DNA from 3 places in the Psychrobacillus sp. PGGUH221 genome. Region 3 is predicted to be linked to each of the others. Evidence: riboswitches for the same ligand, from Rfam matches in the RefSeq annotation. Region 3 holds a riboswitch; each other region holds the start of a gene.
The links. A riboswitch is a leader RNA that binds a small molecule or an ion and turns the genes downstream of it on or off. The one in region 3 is predicted to bind thiamine pyrophosphate.
Positions count from the first base shown of each region.

Region 1: it holds a riboswitch for thiamine pyrophosphate, as region 3 does, so the genes downstream of both, tenA (thiaminase II) here and thiT (energy-coupled thiamine transporter ThiT) in region 3, are expected to answer to the same signal.
Region 2: it holds a riboswitch for thiamine pyrophosphate, as region 3 does, so the genes downstream of both, PGC35_RS05260 (YkoF family thiamine/hydroxymethylpyrimidine-binding protein) here and thiT (energy-coupled thiamine transporter ThiT) in region 3, are expected to answer to the same signal.

Region 1 covers NZ_JAQMHQ010000003.1:311,269-314,520, forward strand. The annotation lists gene PGC35_RS07420 (TerC family protein) at 1-132, opposite strand, end outside; gene PGC35_RS07425 (hypothetical protein) at 761-889, shown strand; TPP riboswitch at 1,378-1,475, shown strand; TPP riboswitch at 1,538-1,636, shown strand; gene tenA (thiaminase II) at 1,713-2,243, shown strand; gene PGC35_RS07435 (hypothetical protein) at 2,244-2,402, shown strand; gene thiM (hydroxyethylthiazole kinase) at 2,383-3,126, shown strand; gene thiD (bifunctional hydroxymethylpyrimidine kinase/phosphomethylpyrimidine kinase) at 3,123-3,252, shown strand, end outside.
Region 2 covers NZ_JAQMHQ010000002.1:256,640-259,891, forward strand. The annotation lists gene PGC35_RS05255 (2-hydroxyacid dehydrogenase) at 31-990, opposite strand; TPP riboswitch at 1,144-1,250, shown strand; gene PGC35_RS05260 (YkoF family thiamine/hydroxymethylpyrimidine-binding protein) at 1,330-1,920, shown strand; gene PGC35_RS05265 (ECF transporter S component) at 1,913-2,494, shown strand; gene PGC35_RS05270 (ABC transporter ATP-binding protein) at 2,481-3,252, shown strand, end outside.
Region 3 covers NZ_JAQMHQ010000008.1:224,372-227,623, reverse strand. The annotation lists gene PGC35_RS14945 (TspO/MBR family protein) at 1-411, shown strand, start outside; gene map (type I methionyl aminopeptidase) at 442-1,191, opposite strand; gene thiT (energy-coupled thiamine transporter ThiT) at 1,362-1,943, opposite strand; TPP riboswitch at 2,006-2,097, opposite strand; gene PGC35_RS14930 (M20 family metallopeptidase) at 2,204-3,252, shown strand, end outside.

The sequences.
Region 1 (3,252 bases), on a different contig from region 3:
TTTCCTTTCTTCTTCTGGTAGGTGTTTAACCATAATGGCTAATACCAGTGCATTATCAGCTGCAAGCAACCCTTCAAGAGCAACTAATAGTAACAATACCCATCCGTATTCAAATAAAATTGATAGTTCCAATCAAATCAATCCTCTCAAAAATCATTATTTTTTATACAAAAAGTTCATATCAGACGTTACAATAGTAAACAACTTTGATGTATAGTACATCCTTATTTCACCTTGCTGGAAATAAATTTATTATTCATTTTTCAACTCCAGTCTGTTTAGGATTTCTTTTAATGAGAGTTCAAGAATGTCTGACCATATTTTTTTGTAAACAAAAAACCTTTACCAGATTTGGTAAAGGTTTAAATTACAATAAAGACCTTTACTAATTAGGTAAAGGTCTTGCTAACAACAATATAGTTGCCAACAAAGCCGGGAAGGATAATCTTCCGAACTGACGACTCTGCTGTAAAAGCTACTCCCCTTTAGGAGAACTATTCATTAAGTTAATTAAAGTATAGGATTACTATACTTGATTTGTCAATTGAAAGCTTAACCTTTTTTTGTTACTTAGTTTGGGTTGCGTTACATGAACCTTCAATAAAAATAAATAATGTTTTAAAAGCGTTAATTTATGCTTGCCTGGCGGTGCTTTTTTAATTGTAGTAAGTAAAAGACATAGAAAAATGGAGAGTTCCATTTTCAAATCGGAAGTATCTTGGGTTGATATAAAAAAGAAAATCAAATAATAGAAGCATTGATGCAGAAGATGCCTCGAGAAAAAGTAATAGATATATTAAATCAACTACTACATATGCCAAATGAAAACTTTGATGAGCTGGCAGAATATTGCCATATACTAGATGAAAGAGAAACCACCAACCGTTAATTCCGAAGGTGGTTGTTTAGTTAGCTTATTGAACTAACGCGGCAGTTTAGTTCAATAAGCCAAATGCATTTTTGAAAATTTCTAATGCTTGATGTTTTTCAGCATTTAATAAAATTACTAATTTAGCAGGGGTGAAGCAGGATAGTATGTATGTATCAACAAGATATGTTCAAAGAACTAATTAGTTTTCTATTTCCGGAAGCAGTAAAGAACCTATAATTAAAATTACTTAATGTTTCACAGTTAACCCCAGCGAGTAAACTGTCCGCTTAGGGTTAACTTTATTAATTTTTAACTTCTTATGCAGTAGCTTGAAGTTAAATAACTGTTTTTAGTATACAGATTCCGAACTGCCTATACCGTTAATTGAATGTAAACAAGTTCCCAAAGCGGGATTTGGGAATATTTTTTTGACTATTTGTAGTGGTGTAGTAGTTTAAGATAAGCTTGTTAAAATCCATTTGTTTTGATACACTCAAGCTAATTAAATGCATTTGCAGGGGGACACATTGGTGTTGAGAAGGTAAAATCTGACCCTTAGAACCTGACCGTTAATACGGACGTAGGGAGCAAAGTACATACAAATTATGAATTTGTACTTACTAAGGCTCCGCGTATTTTTTACGTGGAGCCTTTCTTATGCAAATACTTTAATTGCGGGGGGACACTTTGGTGTTGAGAAGGTTAAAACCTGACCCTTAGAACCTGACAGTTAACACTGACGTAGGGAGCAATTAGTGGTGTAGTTTACACTTTTTTGGCGTCTCTATTTTTAGAGACGCCTTTTTTTTGCGCTTACGTCCACATATGAGGAGGACTATGTATGGAATTTTGTGAAAAAGTGAGGAAAGAAACGAATGTTTATTTTGAGGCAAGCTTCGAGCATCCATTTGTACGAGGCATTGCAGATGGAACTTTGCCGTTAGAGAAATTTAAGTTTTATATGCTACAAGATGCGTATTATTTAAAGCATTACACAAAAGTCCTGGCGCTTGCAGCAGCGAAAGCAACAAATGAAGAGGATATTAACTATTTTTTAGACACGGCACGATTTATTCATGAAGCCGAGTTGGAACTTCATCGTACGACGTTTAAGGATTTAGGCGTTACAGCTGAGGAAATTGAACAATTTGAAGCAGCACCTGCAACCTATAACTATGTGAGTCATATGTATCAGGCGGTTCATACTGGAGATGTCGCAGAAGCATTTGCAGCGATTTTACCTTGCCCGTGGCTGTATCAAGAAATCGGGCAAAAAATAAAACACGCTTCGCCTAATATACCGTTATATTGCCAATGGATTGCCCTATATGGATCAGACAAGATGAAAGAAACGATCGAAAAGCAAAAGTGAATGATGAATCGTTTAGCAGCAGAGCAACAGGAAAAAGAAAAATGGTTATATGAGCATTTTAAGAAAAGTTGTTACTATGAATGGCAGTTTTGGGAAATGGCTTGGACGATGCAAAATTGGATGCAGGAGGTGTATATCGTTGAGCCTGCAAAAAATTAATACACAAAAACCTCTTGTACATTGCATCACAAACTATGTCGTGGCGAATTTCACTGCAAATGGCTTGCTGGTGATTGGTGCTTCCCCTGTGATGGCTGATGCACAAGAGGAAGTAGCCGAAATGGCGAGTAAAGCGGACGCATTACTTCTCAATATTGGGACACTTAATGAACGCACCATTTCTTCGATGCAAGTGGCTGGCCAAAGTGCAAATACGCACCATGTGCCAATTGTGTTAGATCCTGTTGGTGCAGGGGCAACCGTTTTTCGTACGCGTACAACGCTTGCCTTATTACAACAGTTAAAGGTGAGCTTAATTTGCTGTAATATAGGAGAACTGGCTGCCATTGCCGGTGTCAATTGGCATTCAAAAGGTGTGGATAGCGGTTCAGGGAAACTCGATGTTGTACAAACAGCCAAAACCGTTGCAAGGAACTATAATTGCTTGGTCATTGTCACAGGAGAAACAGATGTATTAACAGACGGTGTTCAAGTGGCACTGATTACGGGCGGTCATGAAAAGATCACAAAAGTGACGGGCAGTGGCTGTTTACTTAGTGCGATTTGTGCAGCTCTACTTGCAAGTAGTACAGAGCCTTTTTCGGATTTAGCGAATTTAATTCGTGAATATAAACAGATAAGTGAATGGGCTTATGGGCCGATTGGTACGTTGCATGAAAATGTACTGAACCATTTAGAACGATTAGCGGAGGGAACAAAATGATTGCATGTACAATAGCAGGTTCAGACAGTGGTGGCGGCGCTGGAATTCAAGCAGATCTGAAAACATTTCAGGAATTAGGGGTGTTTGGCACATCGGTCATTACGGCATTAACTGCACAAAATACAA
Region 2 (3,252 bases), on a different contig from region 3:
AGCAATTACATCGCTCTGATCTGGTATTTTTTATATTACTTTATTCTTTGGCTCTTTATTCTCCAAAACAGCTGCAATATCATCTGCATTCATTTGCATCATCGCCATTCTTGTTCGAATACTCGCACTTCCAATATGCGGTAATACTGTCACGTTCGGCAACGTTAGTAAAGGATGATCTAGTGGCACCGGCTCTACTTCAAATACATCAAGGCCAGCTGCCCAAATTTTATTAGTTGTTAAAGCTTCATACAATGCTTTTTCATCGATAATGCCTCCGCGAGCCACATTAATAATTGCTGCAGTTTCCTTCATAAGATTTAGTTCACGTTCACCAATCAACCCTTTTGTTTCAGCAGTTAATGGCGTTAATAAAACGATAAAATCCGATTCTTGTAATAATGCATCGAGCTCTACATAAGTGAACCCGAATTGTTCTTCCGCTTCGATTTTACGAGAGCGATTGTGATAGAGAACTTTCATATCAAACCCTTTCGCTCGTCTCGCTACTGCCTCCCCAATACGTCCCATTCCAATAATTCCAAGTGTTGCACCAAATACATCCATTCCTGTTAACTGCATTGGTGACCATGATATCCACTTACCTGCTCGAAGATCCCGTTCTGCTTCTGTCACGCGTCGTGCAGTAGCTAGAAGTAAAGAAAACGCAAGATCTGCTGTAGTTTCAGTTAATACACCTGGTGTATTGGTCACAATTATTCCACGCTCTTTCGCTGCCTCAACGTCAATATTGTTATATCCTACCGCTAAATTACTGATTACTTTTAGGTTTGGCAAACTTTCAATTAATGCACGATCTACCTTATCGGAAAGTACTGTCCAAATCGCATGTGTATCTTTCGCTTGTGATTTTATTTCATCATAGGTCATCGAAATCTCATCACTATGCCACATCGTCACGTCAAATTTTTCTCTTAATGGGTTTACTACTTCGTCTGGTAGTTTTCGTGTTATAAATATTTTATCCAAATTAGCACCCTCCAACTATTTCTGATGGTTCAAGCATGGACGAAAGAAGGAAATTTTGCAACTACATTTACATTGATAGTTTCATAGGGTATACTGGGGGCACATAAAAAAAACAGATTGTTTTGAACAAAAATCTGTATAACTACATACCGTTTTCTGCACTGGGGGTGCCCACTATGGCTGAGATGCGAGCTTTTTGCTCCGATCCCTTATAACTCGATCAGGATAATACCTGCGTGAGGAAGTGCGGTGACTTTCCGACTTTTTTCATATTGGATAAGTGGCTGCATCTTCACGGATGTAGTCTTTTTTTATGAAAAATTTTAGGAGGTTTTTTATATGCAATGTGGTTTAAGCCCTATCGTCGGATTTCGTTTTTCTTTACATCCGATGACCAATGATTTTATTTCAGTTATTAAAGGAGCGCTTCGGGAAACGGATACATCGAATGTGTGGATGCATACAGACGATGTGTCAACTGTCATTCGCGGAAAACAGGTGCATGTGTTCAATGTCGCAAAGTCAATTACACTGCATGCAGCTAAGACAGGTGTTCACATTGCTTTATCGGGTACCTTTTCTGCTGGCTGCCCTGGAGATACTGCTGGGGATGTCTATTTAGATAAAGGAGATGAAGTTGCAAATAAAGACACGACAAAGCAATATGTGTCATCTCAATTTGCACTTTATCCGATGAATAACCCAAATTATATGGATGTGATTTATAGAGAGGTTGAGCGTGCAAAAGAACGAGGTGTTTTCAATGAATCCATGCATTATGCAAGTGGTATTCACGGGGATATTCATGATGTGTTTGCATTTTACGAAGAAACATTCACACATGCTCGCTCAGAAGAATATAAGCATTTGGTAATGACTGTTTCGATGAGTATAAATAGTCCTTCGCATGGAGGTATTTTGAATGCTTAAGTCATGGAAGTTAAAAGAGATTGTCCTTATGTCTTTATTTGCTGTTGTGTTTGGGATTGTATATTTATTATTTGTTCATATCGGTAATATTTGGTCAGGATTTATTGGTCCGATAGCATATGAGTGGATTTTTGGTATTTGGTTTATCGTATCAATCATTTGTATGTATATCATTCGTAAACCTGGTGCAGCTGTCATTTCAGAAACGATTGCAGCGGCGATTGAAGTGTTACTAGGAAATGCTGTAGGACCTCGATTAATACTTTCAGGGGTTATTCAGGGACTAGGTGCCGAAGCAGTGTTTGCCGCAACACGCTATAAACGTTTCGACCTTTGGGTACTGATGCTTGCAGGTATCGGATCATCCGTTTTCAGTTTTGTATATGGTTACTTTTTAGGAGGGTTTACTGTATTTAGCACTGGATATGTGGCTTTGATGTTCGGTATTCGAATATTAAGCGGTGCACTTATAGCTGGTGTTGGTGGTAAAGCTTTGTCGGACGGACTACTTGCTACTGGTTCGCTTAGAGGCTATGCAATTTCTCGCTCGAATAAAGGTGATGTTCGTGCATGACATAATTCAGTTTACAGATGTGAGTTTTCGTTATCCCGATGAGGACAAATGGATATTGAACAAGCTTACATTTACTATTCAAGCTGGTGAACGTGTAGTAATTACAGGTCCAAGTGGTTGTGGAAAGACGACATTACTTTATTTATGTAATCGCTTGTTTCCTGATAATTGCGATGGAATTTTAACTGGCTCTGTTAAATTATTTGAAAAAGAAAGTACTTCATATATTCCCGGGGAAATAAATCATCGTATTGCGACTGTTTTTCAAGATCCTGATGCACAATTTTGCATGCAAACTGTAGAGGAAGAACTAGCATTCACCCTTGAAAACTTGCATGTTCCCAAGGAAGAGATGGACAAAAGAATTTGTGAAGTACTTACGCTAACTAACTTGAGTGAATTTCGACATGCTACTATTCAAAAGCTTTCTGGCGGTCAAAAACAACGCATTGCAACTGCTTGTGCACTCATCATGGAGCCTGAAGTTTTGTTGCTAGACGAACCAATCTCTCATTTAGATCCATATGCTGCGAAAAAATATGTTGAGTGGTTGGATTGTTTACAAATGAAAAGAAAAATGACAATAGTTGCTATAGAGCATCGTTTGGATTTATGGGGAGAATTTTTTGATAGAAGTATTCCATTAATTCAAGGAAAGTCGAGTTCCCCCTTAGAAAGAAGAAAAAACAGCTTGAAAGAAGATGTATCAATAGTTGTCAGTAAAATAAAAGCTCAGCCCTTCTTAAAAGAAACCTCTT
Region 3 (3,252 bases):
CTTATAGATATATTTGCTTTATTAGGAGTCTTGTTTTTATTTTATAAAACGTATTCTTCTGAAGAGCAATTATGGATAAAGCGGCTCCCTATTTCTATTTATTTAGGATGGATATTCGTCGCTACATTTGCAAATATCGACTACTATCTTACTTATGTAGAATTTGGTGGTTGGGGTATGACGAAATCACTCTGGGCTGTTATTTTCCTTACAATTGCTACAGCAATTGCATTACATTTTCGCTACCATTATAATGACCCGACAATCGTGTTAGTCTTTATTTGGGCGTTTTTGGGGATTGCCTGTCGACATATGTTAGATGAATTATTAATAACTGCCGCGTCCATTTTTTTAAGCTGTGTACTTATAGTAGGAATATTATTTATAAAAAAAATGCCTCAGAAATCATAATTTCCGAGGCATTTTACTATTTAATTTTTCTTAATCTAATTTTGTTAATAAAAGCGGGCCCTCTTTTGTTACGACAATCGTATGCTCAATTTGGGCAACTAACGATTTGTCTGGTGTCACGAATGTCCAACCATCTCCCGATTCTACTATATGTTCAGCTTTTTGAGAAATAAATGGCTCTACTGCTAGCACCATACCTTCTTTTAAAATTGTCGGATCCCAAGCATCATAATAATTGAGCACGTGCTGTGGAGCTTCATGAAGTGATTTACCAATTCCATGACCAGTAAGGTTCATAATGACGTGCAAACCATTTTCTTTTGCTTCTCTTTCAACCGCTTTTCCGATTTGATTTAATTTAGAACCGACTTTTACTTTTAACATCGCCCGGTTAAATGCGCTTTCTGCCACTGCACATAACTTTTCTTTCTCCTCATAACCTTCACCAACAACAAAGGAAATACCTGTGTCAGCAAAATAACCATCACATGAGCCTGATACGTCAATATTGACAACATCACCATCTTTAATGATACGGGAACCTGGAATACCGTGAGCAACCTCTTCATTAACACTTATACAAGTGTAGCCTGGGAAATCATACTCACCCATTGGACCTGAAATTGCTCCGTGCTCATTAAAGAGCTTACCACCAATTTCATCCAGTTCCTTTGTTGTAATACCTGGCTTCGTTGCAGCTCTCATTGCATCCCGAATTTCAGCAACAATACGACCTATTTTTTTTAAAGCTTCTAATTCTTCATTTGTTTGTACAATCATCTTTATAAGATCCCTTCTCATATCTAATGCGCCCCGGAGTATTTGCGTCTAAATATTATATCATGGCGAACGATTAAGTCCCTATCCAAAAATCTGCGACGTCCACCGAAGGCTTAACCTGTATTAGCATATTCTAAAACTGGTTAAACTGTACAACAATCATATCATATTTATGCTTTATTCGGCAGTATAAGGCGAGGAGCCTTTAGGAATAGTATCATACAAACGAATGCTGCTAGTAAAAATACTGGAATCATATAAGTAGAATTATAGATTAATGAATAAAGGATAACGTTTTGATCGCCAGCAAATTCACCAAAAAACAGAATACCAGAAGTCACATGTGCAAGATAGCGAAGAAATGCTGCAATAAAAGCTCCAATAATTACCGCAGTAGCCATTTTCTTTTTATCTTTGTTTTCATATGCCTTTAAAAAGGCAGGTCTAAGTAATCCTGCAAATCCTGCTACCATGAAAGCAATAAAATAATCAATTCCCACTTGTAGAATGACAACTTCCAATGATAATGGTGCTGCATAAAAACGGCCTGTTACTACTTGCAGCATTCCTATTAAAAATCCTGTTATAATGCCTGCGACTATCCCACGTCGAAAAGCTATTAAAATTACAGGAACAAGCACAAATGTGACTGTACCACCTTGTGGCATACCAAATCCTATAATATCCAAAATATATCCAAGAGCCGCAAAAATTGCGATTTCCACTAACAATAAAACGCGTTGATTTTTCATAGTAATCTCCTTTTTCGACCACAAAAAAACGACGTCGGGATAGACCCAGACATCGCGCGATTGTCAGTTTCCATCCACATCCCTACGCAAGCATGAACTTACAGGTTCGAAGGGTACTATCTCAGCCGCATAAGCGACGCCCCTTGTGGTGATAAATTATTTAGTTCGAGTTCATTGTAGCCCAATGAAATAAGTTATGCAACCCCCTGTTGTTCATTGTTATACTTATAAAAATATAATATGAAAATGGAGGTAAGTACATGATAGATTTATTGAAAGACTTAATTCGTATAAAAAGTGATGATGTGGATGGAGCAAATGAAGCACTTTTATTTTGTCAAAATTGGTTGGAAGAAAAGGGAATTGGTACAACTTTACATAAAAAAAATTCAAAGCTTATGCTTGTATCAGAAATCGGCGTTGGAAAGGAATGCATCATTTGGAATGGCCATGTTGATGTGGTTCCTGGCAACAAAGAGCAGTTTTATCCTTTTATAGAAGGTGACAAATTATATGGTCGTGGCTCTGCAGACATGAAAGCGGGAGTTGCTGCTATGATGCAAGCATTCTATGAACTTTCAAAAGCGTCAGATCAACTAACGAAGAGAGTCCAACTACATATTGTTACCGATGAGGAAACAAATGGAGAAACGTCCGAGTATTTAGTTGAACAAGGATATCATGGTGATTTCGTTATTTGCGGAGAACCAACTCACCTTCATATTGGCCTCCAAGCAAAAGGAATTGTCCAATTGGATATTAAAATGAAAGGCAAATCCAGTCATGGCAGTCGTCCTTGGGAAGGTATAAATGCAATAGAAGAAGCAATTGCTTTAGATAAAGAAATTCGACAACTCTCTTTTTTAACTGCTAGTAATAAATTTTATGATTATCCTTCTTTAAACTTGGCTAAAATACATGCAGGTGAAAGATACAATATCGTTCCAGATGAGTGTATCATAAGCTACGATATTCGCTATGTGCCTGGACAAGACCCAACAGAGATAATTCAAGAAATAACAGATGTTGCGCACAAACATTTCCCTGGAAATGAAGTGCTCATTTATGCCTCTGAGCCAGCGGTCACAACTAACGACAATAATCCCTATATTATTCAGCTACAATCCGAAACTACTATAAAAACAGGACGAGATACTAACTTATTTGGACAACACGGATCAGCGGATACCCGTTTCTATGCAAAAAATGGAGCAGGAGCTGTAGAGTTTGGTCCGTCAGGAGCGGATTGGCATGGAGAAAAAGAGTATGTCTCTATTTCATCCGTAGAAACATATAAAGATATTTTAGT